One region of the Mesorhizobium sp. M2A.F.Ca.ET.043.05.1.1 genome, then DNA from elsewhere that is predicted to be linked to it. Evidence: predicted binding sites of a transcription regulator. Region 1 holds the regulator's gene; each other region holds the start of a gene.
What was found. The regulator PhoB, encoded in region 1, activates phosphate uptake and scavenging genes when phosphate is short. The targets are predictions, from matches to a motif close to TGTCATNNANCTGTCAT.
Positions count from the first base shown of each region.

Region 2: EJ069_RS24295 (PhoX family phosphatase) is a predicted target of PhoB. The motif match lies at 959-975, and genes of this name have one in related genera.
Region 3: ppk2 (polyphosphate kinase 2) is a predicted target of PhoB. The motif match lies at 1,078-1,094, and genes of this name have one in related genera.
Region 4: EJ069_RS23190 (DUF1045 domain-containing protein) is a predicted target of PhoB. The motif match lies at 982-998, and genes of this name have one in related genera.

Region 1 is NZ_CP034446.1:6,090,211-6,092,411, forward strand. It holds gene phoU (phosphate signaling complex protein PhoU) at 1-407, shown strand, start outside; gene phoB (phosphate regulon transcriptional regulator PhoB) at 425-1,114, shown strand; gene EJ069_RS29365 (ROK family protein) at 1,411-2,201, opposite strand, start outside.
Region 2 is NZ_CP034446.1:5,034,364-5,036,564, reverse strand. It holds gene EJ069_RS24305 (phosphatase PAP2 family protein) at 1-436, opposite strand, end outside; gene EJ069_RS24300 (hypothetical protein) at 451-789, opposite strand; gene EJ069_RS24295 (PhoX family phosphatase) at 1,040-2,201, shown strand, end outside.
Region 3 is NZ_CP034446.1:2,099,477-2,101,677, reverse strand. It holds gene EJ069_RS10150 (aldo/keto reductase) at 1-923, opposite strand, end outside; gene ppk2 (polyphosphate kinase 2) at 1,189-2,109, shown strand.
Region 4 is NZ_CP034446.1:4,809,439-4,811,639, forward strand. It holds gene iolB (5-deoxy-glucuronate isomerase) at 92-904, shown strand; gene EJ069_RS23190 (DUF1045 domain-containing protein) at 1,136-1,843, shown strand; gene EJ069_RS23195 (alpha-D-ribose 1-methylphosphonate 5-triphosphate diphosphatase) at 1,973-2,201, shown strand, end outside.

The DNA.
Region 1 (2,201 bases):
CCAAGAACATCGCCAAGCGCGTCGGGTCGGTCGGCGTCAGCACCGCCCCGCGCGACCTCACGCATTCGATCGATTCCATGGCGCAACTGGTGCTGATCCAGGTCCAGGGCGTGATCCAGGAATACACGGTGGGCGATGCCACGGCGCTGGCCAAGCTTCGCAACGACGACGAACGCATCGACGTCAAATACACCTCCGTCTTCCGCGAACTGTTGACCTACATGATGGAAGATCCGCGCAACATCACCGCTTGCACGCATCTTCTGTTCTGCGCCAAGAACCTCGAGCGCATTGGTGACCATGTGACCAACATCGCCGAGAACGCCTATTATGTGCTGACCGGCACGCAATTGCCCGCCAACCGTCCGAAGCAGGACGAGACGGCAATGTCGGCGCCGGCCGCCTGACGGAAAAGGTTACCCCGATGATCGCGCCACGCATCATGGTGGTGGAGGACGAGGAGCCGCTGGGGGTGCTGCTCCGCTACAATCTCGAATCTGAGGGTTACCAGGTGGAAGTGGTGACCCGCGGCGACGAGGCCGAAATCCGCCTTCAGGAAAATGTCCCCGACCTGCTCGTGCTCGACTGGATGGTGCCGGCGGTTTCCGGCATCGAGCTTTGCCGGCGTCTCAGGATGCGGCCCGAGACCGAGCGGCTGCCGATCATCATGCTCACCGCGCGCGGTGAGGAAAGCGATCGGGTTCGAGGTTTGTCCACCGGCGCCGACGACTATCTGGTCAAGCCGTTCTCGACGCCGGAGTTCATGGCGCGCGTCAAGGCGCTGCTGCGCCGCGCCAAGCCGGAGGTGTTGTCCAGCGTGCTCAAGGTCGGCGACATCGTGCTCGACCGCGAATCGCACCGCGTCTACCGCAAGAAGAGCGAGATCAGGCTCGGCCCGACCGAGTTCCGCCTGCTCGAGTTCATGATGCGGCATCCGGGCCGCGTGTTCTCGCGCAGCCAGCTGCTCGACAATGTCTGGGGCGAGACGATCTATATCGACGAGCGCACGGTGGACGTGCATGTCGGCCGCCTGCGCAAGGCCGTCAACAACGGCCGCATGCCCGACGTCATCCGCACCATCCGCGGGGCGGGTTACGCCATTCGCGAGGATTAGGTTCACCGTTCGTGGAATTGATGCGTCCGCTACCGGATCGCATGCGCTGGTGAGTAGCCGAGACGCTCGTGCTTCGTCATCCACGGGCGGAGCAAGGAGCGCAGCGACGCAGCGCAGACCCGAGGATCCATTCCGTGACTTCGACGCGTCGCGACGGTCCAGAATTCTGCGCCGCTGCGCCCTACGATCCAGGTAACGGCATGGATTCCAGGGTCTACGCTCCGGTTCGCGTTGCTCCGCCCTGGAATGACGAAGCTCAAAGGCCTTCGCTTATCTCCGGCGAATCAGAAACCCGCTTAGGCGACGTTCTTCCCCGCGGCGCCGGACCTCGTCTGGACCCCCGGCGCGAAAATCTCCTGGTCGACGAAGGTCAGCGCGCGCATGGCGCAGCCTTCGCGGATCAGCGGCAGCTCGTTGGGTTCGCTGTCGAAGGAGATCGAGTTCGAGTGCTGGCCGCCGGCGGTCTGGGCGATCGCCTCCCTCAGCGCCGGCTCGATCAGGTCGAAGGCGGCGGCGCTGACCCCGACCATGGCGACAGGCGCCGGATCGATAAGGGCGAACAGGCTGCCCAGGCCGAAGCCCAGCGCTTCGCCGGCCCGACGATAGGCTTCCCGTTCGGGGCCGTCCTCCTGTCGGGCCTTTACGGCCAGCGCGCGCATGTCGGCGTCGCCGACGTCGGTCGGCGCGGCGTCCTCGCTTATCCCCATGGCGCTGCGCCAGATGGCGTAGTTGCCGGCATAGGCCTCGACGCAGCCGCGCCGGCCGCAGCGGCAAAGCGCGCCGCCCGGACGATGGATCATGTGGCCGAACTCGCCGCCGGAGGAATGCGTGCCGGTGAACAATTCGCCCTTTAGCACAAGGCCCATGCCGATGCCGTGCGAGAGCAGGATGGCGATGAAATTGTCGCGATAGCGCTCGGGATCGCGCCATCGCAGCGCCACTGCCATCATGTTGCAGTCGTTCTCCATGGTGGCGGGGATGCCGAATTCCCTCTCCAGGATGTCGGCGAACGGAATGTCGGTCAGCGGCGTGATCGGCGACCACAGCATGGCGCGCGCGTGGGAATCGGTGATGCCTTGAATGCCCA
Region 2 (2,201 bases), 1.1 Mb from region 1:
TTGGAAAGGACAGCGACGTTTCGGTGGCCAGGTGCGAGACGAGATCGGGCCGGGGCCGGTCGACTTCGTGCTTGAGCAAGGTGGAAAGCACTTGCCCGCCCGCCACCGCCGCGAACACGAACAGCGCGGTCGAAGGCCTGCGGATCAACATGAGATAGACGATCGTCGCGGTCGTGATCAGCACCAGCACCACGGTGCTACCGAGCGCGGTGATGTCGCGCATCGCGCCCTGCAGCCAAAGCGGACCGATCGGGCTGTCCGGCTGCCCGGCATGGCGGAAGGCAAGCAGGATCTCGGTGTCGAAGGCGTGCGGCGCTGTGGCGCGCGCCACCTCCATCAATTCTTCAAAGCCCCACAGCCCGCCGGCGATGACCAACCCGGCCAGCAGCAGGGGGAATTCGATCTTGGCAAGCAATGCACCGACGGATGGCTTCATGAGAGGCTCGAGGGTTAGAGCTTCTGCATATAGGGCCCGAGCGTGATCAGGGCGACGGCGGCGATCGCCAGCACCATGCCGGTCGCCTGGAAAGTATTGAGCCGTTCGCCGAAAAAGGCGATGGCCACGACATTGACCGCGACAAGCTGGATCACCGCCGACAGGCTGAACGCCACCGACATGCCGAACTCGCGCACCAGCCTCAGCATGATCAGGTTGCCGGCGGTATAGAGCGCCAGCGTCACAAGGAGCTTGGCCAGGCTCGGCGCCAGCCCCCATTGCTTGGCCGCCATCGCCGCCAGCAGGAACATCACGGTCGAAATACCGAGCTGCGCCAATCCCCAGAAACTCACCCGCCGTCCCCTTTTTCAAGCGCCGTCGCCATGCCGGCCGCAGCCCTTGTTTCCGAAGCGGGCGAAACCGTCAAGCGGGGCGCGGTCGATCCCACGTGCGCGTCAGGGATTGCAGCTGGCCCAGCCGCTGCTCAGCAAGCAAACCAATCTTGCGGTTTGATCACGGCGATGTCACGAAATTGTGATCGGCGCGCTTTAGGGGTCGAAAGGTCCAAGCTCAAGCCACCTCAAGAAGCCAGAGGAACAGCCTATGACCGTGACCCCTGAAACCCGCTTCCGCACCAGCCAGCTCGAGGAGAATGACGGCCCGCCCGTCAACCCGACCGACAACCGCACCATGGGCGAGATCATCGCCGCGCGCTTCTCGCGCCGCGGTTTCCTCATGGGCTCGCTGGCCGTTTCGGCCATCGCCGCCACCGTCAGCCCGCTGGCGCTCGTCGCCGCCGACGAGGCGCGTGCCGCCGAGGCCTCGGCTTTCAAGTTCGACGAGCTCGAAGCCGGCATCGACGACAAGCACCATGTCGCGCCGGGCTATGATGCCGACGTGCTGCTGCGCTGGGGCGATCCGTTGTTTGCCGATTCGCCGGAGTTCGATCCGCTGAAGCAGTCGGCCGAGGCTCAAGCAAAACAGTTCGGCTACAACAACGACTATGTCGGCTACATCCCGATCGACGGCTCGGCCGAGCATGGGCTTCTGGTCGTCAACCACGAATACACCAATCCGCATCTGATGTTCCCCGGCATCGTTTCGATCGTCGAGAAGGACGGCAAGAAGGCCGCCGAGGTCGCGCCGCTGACGAAGGAGCAGGTCGATGTCGAGATGGCCGCGCATGGCGGCACCATCGTCGAGATACGCAAGGAAGGCGGCAAATGGCAGGTGGTGCGCGACGGCAAGCACAACCGGCGCATCACCTCCACCACCGAGATGGCGCTCTCCGGCCCGGTCGCCGGCCACGACCGCGTCAAGACCAATGCCGATCCCTCCGGCGCCAAGGTCATCGGCACGCTCAACAATTGCGCCGGCGGTGTCACGCCCTGGGGCACCTACGTGATGGCCGAGGAGAACATCCATGGCTATTTCTCGGGCGAATTGCCGGAAGGCCACAAGGAAGCCGCCAATTACAAGCGCCTCGGCATTCCCGAAGGCGCCTATGAATGGGGCGCCCATTACGACCGCTTCAACCTTGCCAAGGAGCCGAACGAGCCCAATCGTTTCGGCTGGATCGTCGAGGTCGACGTCAACGATCCGGCTTCGGTGCCGAGGAAGCGCACCGCCATGGGCCGTTTCAAGCATGAGGGCGCGGAGTCGATCGTCGCCAGGGACGGCCGCGTCGTCTTCTATCTCGGCGACGACGAGCGCTTCGACTATGTCTACAAGTTCGTCACCGCCGGTACGTTCAACCCCAATGACC
Region 3 (2,201 bases), 2.8 Mb from region 1:
TCTTCTTCGGAGAGCGACAGGCTGGCGGCGGCGAGGTTGTCCTTGAGCTGCGTCTCGTTGCGTGCGCCGATCACCAGCGAGCTTACGGCCGGACGGCCGAGCAGCCAGGCCAGCGCGACCTGCGCCCCTGAAATGCCGCGCGCCTTGCCGATGTCGGAGAGCACGTCGACGATGCGCCACAGCCGGTCCTCGTCGCGGATCGGCGGTTCCCTCCAGCCGCCGAGCTGGCGCGCGGTCGGGCTGTCGCGATGATATTTGCCGGAGAGCAGGCCGCCCGCCAGCGGACTCCAGACCAGCACGCCGAGGCCCTGGTCGACCGAGATCGGCAGCAATTCGTATTCGGCCTCGCGTGCTTCCAGCGTGTAATGGATCTGCTGGGTGACGAAACGGGCCTGATGGCGGCTGTCGCTGACGGCAAGAGCCTTCATCACCTGCCAGCCCGACCAGTTGGAGCAACCGATGTAACGGATCTTGCCCTGGTTGATCAAAGTGTCGAGCGCCGCGATCGTCTCCTCGACCGGGGTGAGCCCGTCCCACTGGTGAACGAAATAGACGTCGATGACGTCGGTCCTGAGCCTCTTCAGGCTCTTTTCGCATTCGCGGATCAGATGGTGGCGCGACAGGCCCTCGTCATTCGGACCGGCGCCGATGCGCATGCGCGCCTTGGACGCGATCAGCACGTCGTTCTTGCGCTTGCCGCCAAGCGCCTCGCCGATGATCTCCTCCGAGAGCCCGTTGGAATAGACGTTTGCCGTGTCGATGAGGTTGATGCCGGCATCGATGCAGGTGTCGATGATGCGCCTGGCTTCCGAAAGATCGGAGTTGCCGACGGCGGCGAACGGGCCCGTGCCGCCGAAGGTCATTGTGCCGAGGGTCAATGTCGAAACCTTCAGGCCGGAACGGCCAAGGGTGCGGTATTCCATGTCGGATCCTCGCGATTTTGGTTTGAAGAAGCGCCGTGGCCGGCACCGAAAAAAGAGACGAGGGGATTTGTAGGACAAATCGGGCGGTTTGTCGCCTCGCTATCGATACGGATCGATCACATATCTTCTATATCGATCCTCGTTGCCGGCCGATTGCAATAAAACCGTCACTGCGCCTCTGTATCTCAGTCGGCTTAAGGAATGTCCGTCCGGAGCCGCGGCGCATTTCGAAGCGATGATGGCTGACAGGCGACGGAGCTGCGCGATGAATGAAGTGAAATCGAATTCCGGGGCGAAGGACTGGCTGGAAGCCGAGCTCGAGGACACGCTCGACGAAGACTATGAGCTGGAGATTTCCGAACCGGCGCTCTCGCTCGAGATCGCCAAGATCTACAAGAAGTCGCATCCGCCTTCCATCGAGCGGATGACCTACTTTCGCGAGCTGCTGAGGCTCCAGTCCGAACTGATCAAGCTGCAGTCCTGGGTCGCCTACCATAAGAAGAAGCTGGTGGTGATCTTCGAGGGCCGCGATTCCGCCGGCAAGGGGGGCGTCATCAAGCGCATCACGCAGCGGCTCAACCCCCGCATCGCCCGCGTGGTGGCATTGCCGGCGCCGACCGAACGCGAAAAGTCGCAATGGTATTTCCAACGCTACGTGCCGCATCTCCCCGCGGGCGGCGAGATCGTGCTGTTCGACCGCTCCTGGTACAACCGCTCCGGCGTCGAGCGGGTGATGGGGTTTGCCAACGCGGATCAGGTCGAGGAGTTTTTCCGCGACGTGCCGGAATTCGAGCGCATGCTGGTCCGCTCCGGCATCACGCTGGTGAAATACTGGTTCTCGATCACCGACGAGGAACAGCAGATGCGCTTCCTGATGCGCATCCACGACCCGATGAAGCAGTGGAAGCTGTCGCCGATGGACCTGCAGTCGCGCGTGCGCTGGGAGCAGTACACCAAGGCCAAGGAAGAGACCTTCGCCCGCACCAACATCAAGGAGGCGCCCTGGTTCATCGTCGAGGGCAACGACAAGAAGCGCGCGCGGCTGAACTGCATCGACCATCTGCTGCAGCAGGTGCCGTATGAGGAGGTTCCGCACGAGGAGATCACGCTGCCGGAGCGCGTCTTCAACCCGTCTTACGAGCGCCAAGTGCTGCCGCGAGAGCTTTACGTGCCGGAGAAGTATTGAGGCGCTTTCCTTCTCCCCGTTCCACGGGGAGAAGGTGCCCGAAGGGCGGATGAGGGGCAGCGCCGGCTTCGGTGATTGACCTTCAATTCGCA
Region 4 (2,201 bases), 1.3 Mb from region 1:
GCCAATCGCGAAGGTTTGCGCCGGATTCCTCAGCTGGTGAAATCTCTGGGTCGCCAGCCCGCTAGAGCGAATAGGGATAGGAGAGACAAAGATGTCGAAACTGCTCGTCAAGGCCGACAGGGGCCACGGCCATGTCGCACACGTCACGCCGCAAAGCGCCGGCTGGACCTATGTCGGGTTCGACCTGCATCGGCTGAAGGCGGGCGAGGCGGCGGGCGGCACGACGGGCGACCGTGAGGTCTGCCTGGTCTTCGTCACCGGCAAGGGCAAGGCGACCGCTGGCGGCAAGGATCTTGGCCTGCTCGGCGAGCGCATGTCGCCCTTCGAGGGCAAGCCCTGGTCGGTCTATGTGCCGCAAGGCACTGAATGGTCGGTGACCGCCGACACCGAGTTGGAGCTCGCCGTCTGCTCGGCGCCGGGCCTCGGCGGCGGCCTGCCGGTGCGGGTCATCGGGCCGGACGATCTTGGCCAGGAGGTGCGCGGCAAGGGCACCAACACGCGCTATGTCACCAACATCCTGCCCGAGGGCAAGCCGGCGGATTCGCTGCTGGTGGTCGAGGTGATCACGCCCGGCGGCCACACCTCCAGCTACCCGCCGCACAAGCACGACCAGGACAATCTGCCGGCCGAATCCTATCTCGAGGAGACCTATTACCACCGCCTCAACCCGCCGCAGGGCTTTGCCTTCCAGCGCGTCTACACCGACGCCGACCGCAACGGCGTGCGCGAGCTGGACGAGGCGATAGCGATCGAGGACGGCGATGTCGTGCTGGTGCCGAAGGGCTATCACCCCTGCGCGGCCTGCCACGGCTACGACCTCTATTACCTCAACGTCATGGCCGGACCGAAGCGGACGTGGAAATTCCACAACGCGGCCGAGCACGAATGGCTGATGAAGGCCTGACCGCGCATTGGTCCAGCCGGGAAAAATCGTCGGCTAACGAGCTTGCGGCTGGACTTGCCTTCGAAAACCCATGAAAGCTTCGTCAATCCGTCATGGAAATCACCTATGGCAGCGGTTCCGGTGCATGTCGCCGCAAACGCCTTGGCGTTTTGGACCCACGACTTGCCAAGACAATGACTTGAAGTGCGTCGCATGATCCTTCGGGCGCGACGCGCTTGACGAGGAACGCCGATGCGATACGCCATCTACTACACACCGGGACAGGACGAGAAGCTGGCGCGCATTGCCGCCAACTGGCTGGGCCGCGACCCGTTCGGGGCGGCGACGCGGCCGGTGGAGGCGGTCGGCGATCTGTCGGCGGCGGAAGTCGCCTTCCACACGGCATCGGCCCGGCGTTACGGGTTCCATGCGACGCTGAAGGCGCCATTCCGGCTGGCGCCGAACGAGACGGAAGCTTCGCTGCGCGCCGCGCTCGACGCTTTCGCCGAGGCGACGCCGCCCGTCGTCATCCCGCGCCTGGTCGTCGGGCAGATCGACGGCTTCTTCGCGCTGGTGCCGGAAACGCGGTTCGCGCCGCTCAACGACTTCGCCGGCGAGGTGGTGCGCGCCTTCGACAGTTTCCGCGCGCCGCTCACCGAAGCCGAGATCGAGCGCCGCAGCCCCGATGCGCTGAAGCCGGATGAGTTCCGCAACCTCTGCCAATGGGGCTATCCTTACGTCTTCGACACATTCCGCTTCCATATGACGCTGTCGGGGCGTGTCGGGCCCGAGGAGAGCCCGCGTCTTCGCGCGGCGATCGACGGCCTGTTCGCCGACGCGCTGCGCCAGCCGGTGCCGGTCGATGCGCTGACCTTGTTCGTCGAAAGCGAGCCCGGCGCCCCGTTCATGGTGCTTTCGCACCATGCGCTTGGCCGTGGCCCGGCCCGTAAGACAGCCTAGGGCGGATCAGCGGAACGCTGAACCGCCCTATCTTTAGTTTTAACGCAATTCCGGACGGAAAACCGCAAAGCACTTTTCCTGGAATTGCTCTGATTTGATTGCCGACCGCTCGAGATAGGACCGCCTGAGATGACCGCCGAAACCGTTCTCACCAATGCCCGCATCGTGCTGCCCGACGAGATCGTCGAGGGCTCGCTTCTGTTGCGCGACGACATGATCGCCGCCGTCGAGCCGGGCGCTGCCCGCACCGGCGAGGATATGGGCGGCGACTTCATCATCCCGGGCCTTGTCGAGCTTCACACCGATCACCTCGAAGGTCATTACGCGCCGCGCCCGAAAGTGCGCTGGAACCCGATCG